Regions from separate parts of the Rhizobium sp. BK008 genome, predicted to be linked through region 2. Evidence: riboswitches for the same ligand, from Rfam matches in the RefSeq annotation. Region 2 holds a riboswitch; each other region holds the start of a gene.

Region 1 (3,861 bases), on a different contig from region 2:
CATGCCCGGAGCCGGGTTCGTAGCAACCGTCGACGAAGAGGTGGAGGCCATGTTGGCCTTCCGATATTCCGACTGTTGTTGCAGGGAAGTGAAGCTTGTTGGAAATGCTCGTCATTTTCTCCGCTTTTTGCCTTCGCTGCGCCAGCGCAATTTGCGACTGCCTGCTCGCCCCGAAGCGGACATTCGAACTGTACCTCTGCGTTGTGTCAACCATTGACGATGGTGGCGGCAACAGTGCCCGCCCCGACCGAGAACTGTAGGGCAATGTGGATCATGGACAATGAATCTGCCCCGACCTCCCCTTACGGAAGATTACCCGCGTCTGCTGGATAAGATCGCGAAAATGCGCTAGGATTTTCTCCAAGCTCATTAAGAGAAACGCCTTAAGAGACAATGCGCGGCGATCGAGGCCGCAATCGACCGATCGACTTTTTGCTCACCCCGGACGACGCCGTGAAACGCCGAAACTTGTCTCTTGCCCTCCTCCTCGCCTTCGCAGCGCCGGCCGCCGCCCAGACGAGCGCTGTCTGCGAGGACCTGCGCGGCCGTCTCGCCGATCTGCCGCGATCGATCGGCAATAGCAACGGCCGGGAAGCGCGCCAATATGCCAGCGCCATGGCCGAGCAGAACCTCGAGCTGCGCAAGGTTCGCAACGAGCTGCGCAACAATGGCTGCACCTCGGGCAGCATGGTCGTGATCGGCGGCGAGAATGCCGATTATTGCGGTGAACTCTCGCAGTCCGAAGGCCGCATGATCGACAATATCCAATATCTCCAGGACCGCCGTAACGAGCTGGCCGGCCAGAGCGGCGATGATGGGACGCGCCGTGAACTGATCGCCGCGCTCGATCGCAATGGCTGCAACAGCGAAAACTTCTATGCCCCGAGCGATCGCAGCGCCGCCGACCCCGCCCCGAGCATCGAGGAGCAGGCGATGCGCACCGATACCTTCATTCCGCTCGGCGGCGGTGAAGAGGTCGATCCGCGCTACGGCCTGCCGCGGGCCGAAATGCTCTCGCCGGTCAGCACCATGTGTGTGCGCACCTGCGACGGCGGCTTCTTCCCGATCAGCTCGAACGCCACTTCGGTCGATTTCGGCCGCGACGCCCAGACGTGCGCCAAGATGTGCCCGGGTATCGAGACAGAGCTGTTCTATCGTGACGTGACGAGCACCGAAGCCTCGAACATGATCTCGGTCGCAACGGGCACGCCCTACAGCGCCATGAAAAACGCCTTTGCCTACAAGAACCGCACGCCGGGGGAAAAGTCCTCCTGCGCCTGCAATCTCACCGCCTACTACGATGAGATGCGCGGCAAGCAGCCGTCAAGCGAACCGCCGCAACAAGGTTCGATCACCACCATCCGCACCAATCCCACGGCGAAGGATGCTGCCGCAGCCCCACCGCAACCATCCGTCCCGGAGCGCCCCTACGATCCCGTGCAGAACAAGGTCCGCCAGGTCGGCCCGCAATTTCTTGCCGGTGATCAAGGCTCGATCGACCTAGCCAATCCGGCAACACCGGGGCCGCAGCCTCAACAGCAGTGATTGCTACGGGTCGTTGCGTCCCCACCCGTCATGGAAGACGAGCTCTTGGAGCGGCAGACGCTGCCGCCAGCCTTTGACGGAGAGTTCCGGCTCGTCATAAAGCCGATCGACGAAACCGGCACAGAGCCAGGCGACCACCTCGATATGCTCGGGTATGCCGAGAATGCTTTTCAGATCGCCTTCGCGAAAAATGCTGACCCAGCCGATGCCGACCCCTTCCGCCCGCGCCGCAAGCCAGAGATTCTGGATGGCGCAGACTGTGGAATAGCTATCCATCCTGGGATTGTGGGTGCGCCCCAGCACCACGCTGCCGCTGCGGGTGGGGTCGCAGGTCACGCATATGCCGAGCGGTGCCTCGGTGATGCCTTCGAGCTTGAGGGAGCGGTATGCCTGTCGCCGCTCGCCGGTAAACATCAGCGCCGCCTCCTCATTGGCCTTCACAAAGGCGTCCTGGACGCGCGCCCGGACCGCGGCACTTTTCACCAGAATGAAATTCCACGGCTGCATGAAGCCGACGGAGGGCGCATGATGGGCGGCCGTCAGCAGCCGCTCCACAACATCGTCAGGCAAGGGATCGGGCAGGAACTGGCTGCGAACGTCGCGCCGCGTCTTGATCGCGTGATAGACGGCCTCGCGCTCGGCCAAGGAAAAACCGGACGCCGCCGAAAGGGCATCCTCATCAAAGGGTCGCATCGTCAAATCCCCAACAACGCAACCGCCCGCCGTCCGCGCGGATCGGTCAATCTTGCCAGGCCGGTCTTCTGACTCGGCGTCATCCGTCTGCCGCAGCCTTCCCGGCGAGAAGCCAGTGGCGAGATGAAGCGGCAAGCGTCGGCCTTACAGCGTTGGGCACGTTCCGGCCTTGCACCGGATTCCCGATTCTCCCGCGTTGATGGCGGGCACCTGACGGCGCATCTATTTCAGGAAAGCGCGGCGACGGCAAGCCGGCCCGAGGACGCAGTCGGGAACCACGTTGAGCCACGCACCCTCCCGCGTCGGTTTGAAGCGGCTCGACAAGCTCCTTCATCCATAGTTTCTATGGCCTTATCACCACCGAAGGCGTATGGACGATACAGTCCCTCGCAGCATCCGGGTTGCCCGTGCCCCGCCTCACGCCCATGATCCTTGCGGTCGCCCTGTTCATGGAACAGATGGATTCGACCGTGATCGCCACCAGCCTGCCGGCGATCGCAGCCGATATCGGCACCTCGCCGATCGCGCTGAAGCTCGCCGTCACCAGCTATCTCGTGGCACTGGCGATCTTCATCCCGATCAGCGGCTGGATGTCCGATCGGTTCGGTGCGCGCAACATCTTCCGCATGGCGATCTTCGTCTTCATGATCGGCTCGGTCGCCTGCGCTTTCTCCAACTCGATCACGGCCTTTGTCATCTCGCGGCTGATCCAGGGCGCCGGCGGCTCGATGATGACGCCTGTCAGCCGCTTGCTTTTGGTCCGGGGGACGCCGCGCCACGAACTCGTCGACGCCATGGCCTGGCTCACCATTCCCGCCTTGATCGGCCCGATCATGGGGCCGCCGATCGGCGGTTTCCTCACCACCTATCTCACCTGGCACTGGATCTTCTGGATCAACGTCCCAATCGGCGTGCTCGGCATCATCCTCGTCACCCGTTTCCTGCCGGCGGTCGAGCCGCGCAGCCCGCGGCCGATGGATTTCCCGGGCTTCTTCCTGTGCGGCCTCGGCTTCTCCGGCTTCGTCTTCGGCGTCTCGGTGATCAGCCTGCCGGCCGTGCCCGTCATCTACGGTTATGTCACGGTTGCGATCGGCATCCTTGCCGGTCTCCTCTACCTCCTGCATGCCCGCCGCGCACCCTATCCGCTTCTCGATCCGAAGATGTTCCGCTACCCGATGTTCCGGGCGGCGATCCTCGGCGCCTCGAATTTCCGCATGGGGCTCGGCGCGCTGCCCTTCCTGATGCCGCTGATGCTGCAGCTCGGCTTCGGCCTGACGCCGCTGCAATCGGGCTCGGTCACCTTCGTCAGCGCACTCGGCTCCATGGGCTCGAAATTCGCCGCCTCGCGCACCTTCAATGCCTTCGGCTTCCGCACCGTCATATCAATCACCACCTTGCTGGCGGCGATCTTCCTCGGCATCAACGGCCTGTTCACCGTCGAAACCCCGCTTTTCCTGATCATGGCCTGCCTGCTGATCGGCGGCCTGTTCCGCTCCATGGCTTTCTCGGGCGTCAACGCCATGGCCTTCGGCGATGTCGCCGCCGCCGACAGCAGCCAGGCAACCGCGATCAATGCCGTTGCCCAGCGTATCTCCATGGCAATGGGTGTGGCGATCGCCGGCG
Region 2 (3,861 bases):
ACGTGCGCGGCCTCGTCGAAACACCGCTCACCCTCACCTGGGCCGCCTTCCAGGCGATCGAGCAGAGCACCAGGATGAGCGATATTCACTGCGTCACCACATGGTCGCGCTACGACAACAAATGGAAGGGCGTCTCGACGCGTGATCTGCTCGACCTCGCCATGCCGAAACCCGAAGCCGGTTACGTCATGCTGACCAGTTATGACGGCTATACCACCAACCTGCCGCTCGCTGATTTCGCCGCCGAGGACGCGATCCTTGCTACCGCCTGGGAAGGCCTGCCGCTGACGCCGGATCACGGCGGCCCGATGCGTCTGGTCGTGCCGCATCTTTATTTCTGGAAAAGCGCCAAATGGCTGCGCCGCATCGAGCTGATGCCCGACGACGAGGCTGGCTTCTGGGAAAAGAACGGCTACCATATCTACGGCGATCCATGGCGCGAGCAGCGCTATTCCGACGATTGAGCCTTCGGCCGCAGGAAGTGGCGAAGCCCAAAAAAAACAAGGCCGAACAATGCAGCGAGCCCGGTCAGCGACGCCATGCTGGCTGGATGAAGTGGCACCTTGCCCCAGTGTGGCTTGATGACATCGGCGGTGTTGAAGGCCTCGCCGCTGAACCGGCAGGTGACGAGCGCAAGGCCGCGCCGCGTCATGTCGGCGTCGACGGCGGAAATGATTTCATTCGCGGCAGCCCTCTCTTGCGGCATCTCGCGCATCGACAGCAAGACCGCCTTGGCCGCCGCGAGATAGGCATGGGCGCATTCGTTGAACGGGCTTTCCTCGTCCGTCACGCTGCCCGGCACCCGGCCCCAGAGACAATAGGAATACTGGATCTCGGCATAGTTCAGGACGCGGCGGAACGGCTCGTTGGTATCGACGGCACGGGAAGCAAGGTCGATGATCCCACTGCGATAGTCTGCAATCACCGCCATCTCGCCATGGGAAATTTCCGGAATATCCAGTCCGGTATGGCTGCCGCCGCCGCTAGGGCTATGGGCAAGAGCGCTTCCAGCAACCACACAAAAAAAGACGGCGGTGGCAAACGCCGTCGACACGAGTGGTATGGTTCTGCTGCTTGTCATGGCCGCCCGAAAAGTTCAGGGCGCCGGCAAGCGGCGCCCTTCGATGCGTTCAGTGAAATGCCGTTGCCGGCCGGCCGCGTTGCCCGTCCTTAACGGCAAGCCGCTTTTCCGCCAGCACTCCGAAGGCAAGGCCCAAGGTTGTCCAGAGGATCACATGCATGCCGAGCGAAGTCGTGCGGAACCGCCAGAGGACCATCGCCGAGAAGTTCTCCGGCACCTCGTTGATCGGCGGCAGCAGATAGAGCACGACGCCGATGAAGACGAGATAAGCGATTCCGGCGATGATCGCGCCATTCCAGAGACCGAAACGCCCCGCGAGGCGGCGCGACAGCGCCACCGCGGCAATCAGCGCGGCGAGCGAGACGACGATCATCAGGAAGAACAGTTCGGTCCTGACGCCGATCGTATCGGGATTGCCGACCGCCGGCGGGTTGGCCGGATACTTGATACCGGGAACGAGGACGATCGCCACGAATGCGGCAATGGCGATGACGGCCGAGGTGCCGCGCGCCGAAAGGCTGCTGAAACGGCCGTGCACGAAAGCGAAGGCGAGAGCGAAGAGCCCGCCAACGGCAACGCTGTAGGCCATGACGCCGGTGAAAAGGCCGAGACCGGCCTGCGTGGCGCGGCTGACGATTTCAGGTTCGGCAGCTTCACCGGCCGCCTGGGCACTCGCCTCCTCGAAGGCGATCGCCGCATCGACCAGCGGCTCGCCGAAGATATGCGCAAAAGCGAAAACGAGGATGCCAGCAATCAGGCCCGCGAGCATGCCGCGAAGCAGAAGATTTCCAACCATGTCAGGAACTCCCCTAAAGCATGTCGCGCAAAAGTGTGCAGCGATTTTGCGATAACGACATGCGAAAACAAAGACCTAAAGTGAGGCGCGAATCTGAAAGATCGCGACGCGCTTTAGTGGCAGGGAAAGCCGAGGAGATGACGGCCGTCATGCACGAATTCGTGCACATACATCCCGTTGAACAGCGCCATCGCGCCTTCCTCGGTGCCGACAAAATAGAGAACGATGAGCATCAGCAGGCCACCGAAGATCGCCCATGGCAGGATCTCTCCCAGGGGGATCGGCGCCGGTGCCGCGACGGGCGCAAAAGTGGTGTCAGACATGTATTCCTCCGGGAATGACGCGTTCAGTCGAAAGAGTGCTTGTGCAGTAGGGTCTGACTTCCAGCGCGAAGAGCTTTCGACACGCTGGTCACAGTGGCGCGACCGCGCCGGATTTCCACCGGCTTCCAAACCCGCAACAGCACGGTTATATCTGCACGCCGAAGAGACTGTCAACGAAACTTCACAAGCCGGCCAAGGGCCGTCCTGCGCCGCTACAGCCGCACTCCGGGAGATCAGAACGACCGTGAATACGCGCCTCACCTGGATCTGCCACGGCGCGACGATGGCGAGCCGCAAGGCCCTGTTCCCGCTCGACGAACCGCTGGAAGGCAAGGCGGCGGAAGAAGCCGACAGGATGGCCGCCCTGCCCCGCGCCGATCGCGTTGCCACGAGCCCCGCTTTGCGCGCCCGCCAGACTGTTGACGCGCTCCGCCTCCAAGCCCGGATCGATCCGGCGCTTCGCGACTGCGACCATGGCCGCTGGGCCGGCAGATCGATCGCCGCGATAGAGGCGGAAGAGCCTGAGAACCTCATGGCCTGGATGAGCGATCCTGAAGCGGCCCCGCATGGCGGCGAGAGCCTTCTTGATTTGAGAACACGCGTCGCCGACTGGATGGAGAGCGAATCCGCCCTCGGCGGCCATGTGATCGCCGTCAGTCACGCAGCCGTCATCCGGGCGGCGGTCGCCCATGTGCTTCAGGCGCCGCTCTCCTCTTTCTGGCTGAGCGACATCGAGCCGCTCGCCGTCATTCGCATGACCAGCAATGGACGACGCTGGTCTCTGCGCTTCCAGCATTAGAGCGCCGTGCGTCCTTTCGGACGCACAAGGACGCTCGGACACTTTCAATCCTCGCATCGCGCTGTCCGAAAATCGATTCCGATTTTCGGACCGATGCTTTAGCGAGTCCTGATCATATCCAGCCTTACACAAGCAAATCGCGTCATCTCTGTTGAACCCGGTTTCGCGGGGACTACTTCCTTATCCCAAGGAGATGGAAGAATGACATATGATTGGAGTGGGGAGCGCACGCGGCGCCTGCGTTTGATGCGTGTCGCCACAGTCACAGTTCTGGTCGGTCTCATCGTCAGCGTCCCGCTGCTGATCGTCACCGCCTGAAGCACGAAAAAGGGCGAGCGATGCCATGGCACGCTCGCCTTCGTTTTTTCCGCACCTGCCATTCTGCCAACCACGAAGAGGGCTCGCTCGGCGTTTTCCTCTGGCGCCAACGGTCCCTCGACGGCACATCAGGAGGCTGCCGCCTCCGATAATTCGCCTTCTGGTTTCAACGAACATTTCAGACTTTCGTGCTACTTCCGCGAAGGGTGGAGATGGAGAAGGCGCAGTGCCGGTATTTTTCCAGAGCAGGGCCGGAAGGCAATGTGTTTCGATCGTCGGGTTCGGGATTACTCTCTGGCTCCTCTGCACCCTGTTGCAGCTTGACGACAGCCTTGTCTACTTCATGACCGGTTTCGGCGAGTACGGCGCCGACAAGCTCGTTCTGGCGCTCGGCATCGCCGGCGCCATGAGCTTCATCTATTCGGTGCTGCGCATAGCCGACCTGCGCAAGGAAACGGAACTGCGCGCCACCGCCCAGGCAAAGGCCGATTGGACCGCAACCCACGACCATCTCACCAAACTGCCGAACCGCTACGCCTTCGAG
Region 3 (3,861 bases), on a different contig from region 2:
GAGGTTGAGATGCAGCGCGCCGTGGCCGGCCGAGAGCACCTGCGGCGAGATCATCGCCAAGAGCCCGACGATGACGCCACCGAGCGCCGGGCGGAAGGGTGGGGCGATCGAACTCTTGCGCGCCAGTTCCTCGACGAAGGAGACGCCCTGCATGATCAGGATACCGATGCCGGCGCAGAAGGCGCCGAGCAGCAGCGCCGGGATATAGTCGGCCGGCACGACCGAGCCGAAGCTGCCGATATCGAGGGTGAAATCACCATCGGCAAGCAGCCTTGCGACAAGGGTGGAAATGAGTGCTGAGACGACGACGGGTGTCAGCGACACGATCGTATAGGTGCCGATGATCAGCTCGAAGGCATAGAAGGCGCCGGTCAGCGGCGCGTTGAAGGCGGCGGCGATGGCGCCCGCCGCGCCGCAGCCGACGAGGATGCGCAGGTCGGAGCGGCGAAGCTGCAGCTTCAGGCCGAATTTCGAGGCAAGGCCGGCGGCAAGCTGGGTATAGCCGGCCTCCAGTCCGACCGAGGCGCCGAACCCGTTGGAGATCAGGTTCTGGACGGCAACGATGATGCTGTCAGTCAAGGATAGACGGCCGCCATGCAGCGCATTGGCTTCGATCGGGTCGACCATCGGCTTCTTGCGCCGTTTCGCCAGCACCAGGAGCAACAGGCCGAGCAGGGCGCCGCCGATGACGGGTGCGGTGAGCAGCAGCATCTTGTTCTCGATCTCGGATGAGCTCAGCCGCTCGCTATCGGCGATGCCGAAGATCAGCTGATGCAGCTCGCTCGAGACGTAGCTCATACCGGTGACGGCGAGACCCGAGATGATGCCGACGACGGCGCCCGCCAGTGACAGGCCGACCTCGCTGCGGCGGGTCAGCGCCCGCAGGCGGCCCGAATCGAAGAAAACACGCAGCGCCCGGAAACGGCGCCGATCCAATTTCATAAGCATGGCTAGACAACTAGGCGGGGAGAGGCCCGGTCAAGGGCGGAGATGGTCGCGCAGTCCGCTTGCGACGCAATTGCGGCGAAAAGCCGGCGCCCGGGACAAATATTTATGACGTAAGCCTCTGATAAATGACGATATTTTAGGTAGAGTAAGTCGTGTTGATAGGGTTGCGCCATCTGCTCGGGAGCTGCCCGGCCGCCAAGGCCGGTTGACTTCACACCCCGGCTTGCCTAACCATCCCTCAACGGATGGTCGCCCGACCATCCTGACATAACGGATGGTTCCGGATCGGTGTTGCGCCCTTCTGGATGAAAAGGGAATGTGAAGGGGCGGACCCAAACCGGGCGCCTTCATCACAGCCGACCCCGCGACTGTAGAGCGGTCAAGGTCTTCCATCCGGCACCGAGCCCCTCCGGCCGGCGGCTTGCAATCATGCAAGCGGGCGGGATGGGCGATATGCCGGAAAAGCCACTGGAGATGCATGGTGATCAACCGGGGTCGGACGCCTCTAAATCTACGAATCGTCCACCTTTTCACCAATGCAGCCGGGAAGGCGAGGATGATCCGCCGGCACGATCAGGGCGACCGGTTTCCGGTCTGCCCCGATCGCGGCCGATAACCGCGAGCCAGGAGACCTGCCATTACGTGCCGGGCCAGAAGCCCACACCTGGGCACTACGCCCGTTGCCAGCACGGAGGTTGTCTTGGCTGAACGATTGAATTCAGCGCGGCCTGGTGCGGCGCTCGCGACGCCTCCAAGCAGCCCTGCAAGAGGAGTGCTTTCGGCCGGTTATGTCGAATACTCGGTCCCCCCAGCAGTCGAAAAAGGTGCACTCGGAACAAGCCACGGCTACGCACCCTCCCTGAGGAGCGTCTGAGCATGACCACCATCTTCATCCTCGGCGGCGCGCGCTCCGGCAAATCCCGCTTCGCCGAAGCTCTCGTCACCGCGACCGGCCTCGACCGCCACTACCTTGCCACCGGCCGGGCCTGGGACGAGGAGATGCAGGCGCGTATCACTCAGCACAAGGCCGACCGCGGTCCGTCCTGGACGACGCATGAGGAGCCGCTCGATCTCGTCGGCAAGCTTGGCGCCATCGACGGCGAGGGACGCATCGTGCTGATCGACTGCCTGACGCTCTGGGTCACCAATCTGATGATGGAGGAGCGCGACATGGCGGCGGAATTTGCAGCGCTCGCCGATTTCCTGGCCGCCGCGAAGGCGCGGCTCGTTTTCGTTTCCAACGAGGTCGGCCTCGGCATCGTGCCTGACAATCGCATGGCGCGGGATTTCCGCGATCATGCCGGCCGGCTGCACCAATCGATCGCGGCGAAGGCCGCCGAAGTCTATTTCATCGCGGCAGGCCTGCCGCTGAAAATGAAGGGTTAAGTTCATGAACCAGCAGAAAATTCCTGCAACCGTCATCACCGGCTTCCTCGGCGCCGGCAAGACCACGATGATCCGCAACCTGCTCACCAATGCCGGCGGCAAGAAGATCGCGCTCATCATCAACGAATTCGGCGATCTCGGTGTCGACGGTGACGTGCTGAAGGGCTGCGGCGCGGAGAATTGCACCGAGGACGACATCATCGAACTCACCAATGGTTGCATCTGCTGCACTGTCGCCGACGATTTCATTCCGACGATGACGAAGCTGCTCGAGCGCGAACAGCGGCCCGACCACATCGTCATCGAAACCTCGGGCCTCGCCCTGCCGCAGCCGCTGGTCGCCGCTTTCAACTGGCCCGATATCCGCACGCAAGTGACCGTCGACGGCGTCATCACGGTGGTCGATAGCGCCGCCGTTGCCGCCGGCCGGTTCGCCGACGACCATGATGCCGTCGATGCGCGCCGCGCCGAGGATGAATCGCTCGATCACGAAAGCCCGATCGAGGAGCTGTTCGAGGATCAGCTCACCTGCGCCGATCTCATCGTGCTCAACAAGACCGACCTGATCGACGCGGCAGGTCTTATCAGGGTGCGCGACGAGGTTGCCTCCCGCACGGTGCGCAAACCCGCGATCATCGAGGCGAAGAACGGCGAAGTCTCGGCCGGCATCCTGCTCGGCCTTGGTATCGGCACCGAGGACGATGTCGCCAATCGCAAGTCGCATCATGAGCTGGAGCATGAAGACGGCGCGCCGCACGACCACGACGAGTTCGACAGCTTCGTCGTCGATCTCGGACCCGTTGCCGATCCCGCCGGCTTCGTCGAGAAGCTGAAGGCGATCATATCAACCCATGACGTGCTGCGCCTCAAGGGCTTCGTCGATATCGCCGGCAAGCCGATGCGCCTGCAGCTCCAGGCCGTCGGCAGCCGCATCGATCATTATTTCGACCGCGCCTGGGCTCCAGGCGAAAAGCGCACGACGCGCCTCGTCGTCATCGGCCTGCACGAGATGGATCAGGACGCGGTGAGGACGGCAATCGAAGAGCTGGCATAAACCAATGCATCTGCTTCTGGCCCAGCAGGGAACGATCAGCGACGGCGAGGAGGCGATCGACCTCGGGCAGACGCCGGGCGAGATCCTGTTCCTGTCGGCCGCCGACAGCGAACTCGCCGCGATCGCAGCCGCCCACCGCGACCGCAAGGGGCAGCATTCGCTGCGGCTCGCCAGCCTGATGAGCCTCAAGCATCCGATGTCGGTCGATACCTATGTCGAGCGCACGGCGCGGCATGCCAAGCTGATTATCGTGCGGGCGCTCGGCGGTGCCAGCTATTTTCACTATGCGCTGGAAGCGCTGCATGCCGCAGCGTCCCGCGCCGGTGCATTGATCGCGGTGCTTCCGGGTGATGCGAAGCCGGATGCCGGGCTCGTCCCTTTCTCCAATGTTGATCTCGACGATCTTAATGCGCTGTGGGCCTATCTGATCGAGGGTGGCGATGCCAATGCGCGGGCCTTCCTCGACTATGCCG
Region 4 (3,861 bases), 340 kb from region 2:
GCGTTTCATCGACCGCTTCTCGCACTATTACACGCCCGGCGTGGTCGTGGTCGCAGCATTGGTTGCCATCGTTCCGCCGCTGCTGTTCGGCGGGTCGTGGGGCGAATGGATCTATAAGGGTCTCGCCATCCTGCTGATCGGCTGCCCCTGCGCGCTTGTCATCTCGACGCCGGCGGCAATCGCCGCTGCGCTTTCGGCGGGGGCGCGGCGCGGGCTGCTGATGAAGGGCGGCGCGGTGCTGGAAACGCTCGGCAAGGTGACGATGGTCGCCTTCGACAAGACAGGCACGCTGACCGAGGGCAGGCCACAGGTGACCGACATCATTTCCTTCGGATTGAAGGAGGCGCAGGTGTTGTCGCGCGCGGCGGTGCTGGAGCAGGGATCCAGCCATCCCTTGGCCCTGGCTATCCTCAACCGCGCCAAGGCGGACGGCGTTCCCGTGCCGCCAGCCTTTGAGCTGGAAGCGCTGCCGGGCAAGGGTGTCAGCGGCAAGGTCGGCGGCGAGACGCTGGACCTGTTGTCGCCGCCGGCTGCCCGTGCGCTCGGGGCGCTCAGCGCGGAGCAGGATGCACGCATCACGGCGCTCAACGACGAGGGCAAGAGCGTATCGGTGCTGCTTGTCAACGGTATCGCGGCCGGCCTGATCGCCATGCGCGACGAGCCGCGCGAGGATGCCGAGGCCGGGCTCGCTAGCCTCAAATCGGCAGGCGTCAAGGCGATGATGCTGACGGGCGACAACAAGCGGACGGCGGCAGCCGTGGCCGGCATGCTCGGCATCGACTGGCTCGGGGAGATGATGCCTGAGGACAAGCAGCGTGTCGTCGGCGAATTGAAGCGCCAGGGCTTGATCGTCGCCAAGGTCGGCGACGGCATCAACGATGCTCCGGCGCTGGCCGCTGCCGATATCGGCATCGCCATGGGCGGCGGCACCGATGTGGCACTGGAGACCGCGGATGCCGCCGTGCTGCACGGACGCGTCGGCGACGTGGCGCGGATGATCGAACTTTCCAAACGCACGATGGGCAACATCCTGCAGAACATCAGCATCGCGCTGGGGCTGAAGGCGGTGTTCCTGGTGACGACGATCATGGGCATTACCGGGCTCTGGCCGGCGATCCTCGCCGATACCGGTGCCACCGTGCTGGTGACGATCAACGCGCTGCGGCTGCTTCGGATAAAGATATAAGCATTCCCCGACTTCATCCTCCGGCGCCCGTCACCGGCGGGATGTCCCATCGACGATTCGGGCCTGATCTCGAACCGAAATCTTTGGACCGGTCATAGGTCGGCTCCCCTCGTGGGGCTTCTCCACAGCCTGCTGTCTTTAAGCTTTGGTTATCCATGTTCTTCACAGGAATGTAGCGATTTCAAACCTGTCGTAACGCAATGCACAAACCATCCGTTGACGCGAATTTGGATTGGCGTACTATATCTAGTGTTCGAGGTTCCATCGATTCGTAGGGAGCGATGGCTAAGACGGGAATACGGTGCGTTTCGCCATGACGGCGCAACAACGCCGGAGCTGCCCCCGCAACTGTGAGCGGAGAGCAACTGTCCGATTTCAGGTCACTGAGGCATGAGGCCTTGGGAAGGCTGGGGCAGGGTGCTTTGACCCGTGAGCCAGGAGACCTGCCTCGAACAAAACGTCCACGGGCGGGGTGTCCGGAAGGTCGCGTTTGCATGGCTGCGGGGATCTCCGCATCGCGTTGCGCAGGCCCGAACCTCCGCCCCTGAAACCTTCGCATTGAGCCACTTCGGGGTGAAGTCATGTCAGTATCTCAATTCAGGCCGCCACCCGCGCAATATAAAGGGCACGTCGCGCCCGGCGGCTGAACGAGCCGCATAGCTGCAAAATACAGAGCCTTTTCGACGGATATCGAGAGATTTCCGATCGATGTCCTGCGTCCCAATCGCGTCGTCACGAGGAATACTATGACCATTACCGTCTACAGCAAGCCTGCCTGCGTCCAGTGCACTGCCACCTACCGCGCCCTCGACCGTCTGGGTGTCGATTATGACATCGTCGATATCTCGCAGGATGCCGAAGCGCTCGATCGGGTCCGCAGCCTCGGCTACATGCAGGCGCCTGTCGTCATCGCCGGCGAGCAGCACTGGGCGGGCTTCCGCCCCGACATGATCAGCGCGCTCTCCTGAGTGAGGACAAGCGGTGGGGTTGATCGTCTATTATTCCAGCCGATCCGAAAATACCCATCGGTTCGTCGCCAAGCTCGGACTGCGCGCGGCGCGCATTCCGACCGGTGGCGTTGACGCGTTCCATATCCACGAACCCTTCGTGCTTGTTGTGCCGACTTATAGCGGCGACGGCGGCAAGGGTGCCGTTCCCAAGCAGGTGATCCGTTTCTTGAACGATGCGGAAAACCGAGGACACATCCGCGGCGTGATCGCCGCGGGCAACAGCAATTTCGGCGAGACATACGGGCTCGCCGGCGACGTGGTCTCGCGGAAATGCCTGGTGCCGTATCTCTACAGGTTCGAGCTCATGGGCACGGAAGACGACGTCGCCAACGTCAAACACGGGATGGAACGATTTTGGACACGGGAACAACTCTGACGCGGGATGCGGGCGCAAAACCGCATAACACTTTTGCTCATCCCGCCGGCGAACGCCCTTTGAAAGCGGCGGAAACGCTCGACTATCACGCGCTGAACGCCATGCTGAACCTCTATGACGAGGATGGGCGGATCCAGCTCGACAAGGATCGTTTGGCGGCCAAGCAGTATTTCCTGCAGCATGTGAACCAGAACACGGTGTTCTTTCACAATCTGAGGGAAAAGCTCGATTACCTCGTGACCGAGGGTTATTACGAGCAGGAGGTTCTCGACCAGTATTCCTTCAATTTCGTGCGAGACCTGTTCGACCAGGCCTATGCCAGGAAATTCCGTTTCCCGACCTTCCTCGGCGCCTTCAAATATTACACCAGCTATACGCTGAAGACCTTCGACGGAAAGCGCTATCTCGAGCGCTACGAGGACCGCATCTGCATGGTGGCGCTGGCGCTTGCGCGCGGCGACGAGGGCCTTGCCCGCGACATGGTGGACGAGATCATTTCCGGCCGTTTCCAGCCGGCGACGCCGACCTTCCTCAATGCCGGCAAGAAGCAGCGCGGAGAGCTGGTTTCCTGCTTCCTGCTGCGCGTCGAGGACAATATGGAATCGATCGGCCGGTCGATCAATTCGGCGCTGCAATTGTCGAAGCGCGGCGGCGGCGTGGCGCTGTCGCTGACCAATATCCGCGAGGCCGGCGCGCCGATCAAGCAGATCGAGAACCAGTCGTCTGGCATCATCCCGGTGATGAAGCTGCTCGAAGACAGTTTTTCCTATGCCAACCAGCTCGGGGCGCGGCAGGGCGCGGGTGCGGTCTATCTCAACGCCCATCACCCCGACATCATGCGCTTCCTCGATACCAAGCGTGAAAATGCCGACGAGAAGATCCGCATCAAGACGCTGTCGCTCGGCGTCGTCGTGCCCGACATCACCTTCGAGCTCGCCAAGAACAATGAAGACATGTACCTGTTCTCGCCCTATGACGTGGAACGCGTCTATGGCGCGCCTTTCACCGAGATTTCGGTGACGGAAAAGTACCGCGAGATGGTGGCGGATGCCCGCATTTCAAAGAAGAAGATCAAGGCGCGCGAATTCTTCCAGGTGCTTGCCGAAATCCAGTTCGAGAGCGGCTACCCCTATATCATGTTCGAGGACACGGTGAACCGGGCGAACCCGATCGCCGGACGCATCTCGATGAGCAATCTCTGCTCGGAGATCCTGCAGGTGAGCGAGGCGAGCGACTATAACGACGACCTCTCCTACAAACATCTCGGCAAGGATATTTCCTGCAATCTC

Evidence for each region. Region 2 has a riboswitch for cobalamin ahead of FHT69_RS26175 (CbtB domain-containing protein). Riboswitches for the same ligand answer to the same signal wherever they lie in the genome.
Region 1: another riboswitch for cobalamin. It lies ahead of bluB (5,6-dimethylbenzimidazole synthase); the one in region 2 lies ahead of FHT69_RS26175 (CbtB domain-containing protein).
Region 3: another riboswitch for cobalamin. It lies ahead of cobU (bifunctional adenosylcobinamide kinase/adenosylcobinamide-phosphate guanylyltransferase); the one in region 2 lies ahead of FHT69_RS26175 (CbtB domain-containing protein).
Region 4: another riboswitch for cobalamin. It lies ahead of nrdH (glutaredoxin-like protein NrdH); the one in region 2 lies ahead of FHT69_RS26175 (CbtB domain-containing protein).

What each region holds. Positions count from the first base shown of each region.
Region 1 covers NZ_JACIFK010000001.1:1,220,693-1,224,553, reverse strand. The annotation lists gene FHT69_RS05940 (ribonuclease H) at 1-115, opposite strand, end outside; gene FHT69_RS05935 (DUF2865 domain-containing protein) at 454-1,545, shown strand; gene bluB (5,6-dimethylbenzimidazole synthase) at 1,549-2,238, opposite strand; cobalamin riboswitch at 2,279-2,467, opposite strand; gene FHT69_RS05925 (DHA2 family efflux MFS transporter permease subunit) at 2,664-3,861, shown strand, end outside.
Region 2 covers NZ_JACIFK010000008.1:23,075-26,935, forward strand. The annotation lists gene FHT69_RS26160 (sulfite oxidase-like oxidoreductase) at 1-464, shown strand, start outside; gene FHT69_RS26165 (hypothetical protein) at 449-1,081, opposite strand; gene FHT69_RS26170 (CbtA family protein) at 1,131-1,877, opposite strand; gene FHT69_RS26175 (CbtB domain-containing protein) at 1,991-2,200, opposite strand; adenosylcobalamin (AdoCbl) riboswitch at 2,214-2,356, opposite strand; gene FHT69_RS26180 (histidine phosphatase family protein) at 2,445-2,999, shown strand; gene FHT69_RS26185 (putative bifunctional diguanylate cyclase/phosphodiesterase) at 3,544-3,861, shown strand, end outside.
Region 3 covers NZ_JACIFK010000001.1:1,070,345-1,074,205, forward strand. The annotation lists gene FHT69_RS05175 (chloride channel protein) at 1-948, opposite strand, end outside; cobalamin riboswitch at 1,207-1,603, shown strand; gene cobU (bifunctional adenosylcobinamide kinase/adenosylcobinamide-phosphate guanylyltransferase) at 1,825-2,334, shown strand; gene cobW (cobalamin biosynthesis protein CobW) at 2,339-3,388, shown strand; gene cobN (cobaltochelatase subunit CobN) at 3,393-3,861, shown strand, end outside.
Region 4 covers NZ_JACIFK010000008.1:366,322-370,182, reverse strand. The annotation lists gene FHT69_RS27740 (heavy metal translocating P-type ATPase) at 1-1,186, shown strand, start outside; cobalamin riboswitch at 1,426-1,652, shown strand; gene nrdH (glutaredoxin-like protein NrdH) at 1,933-2,154, shown strand; gene nrdI (class Ib ribonucleoside-diphosphate reductase assembly flavoprotein NrdI) at 2,168-2,572, shown strand; gene nrdE (class 1b ribonucleoside-diphosphate reductase subunit alpha) at 2,551-3,861, shown strand, end outside.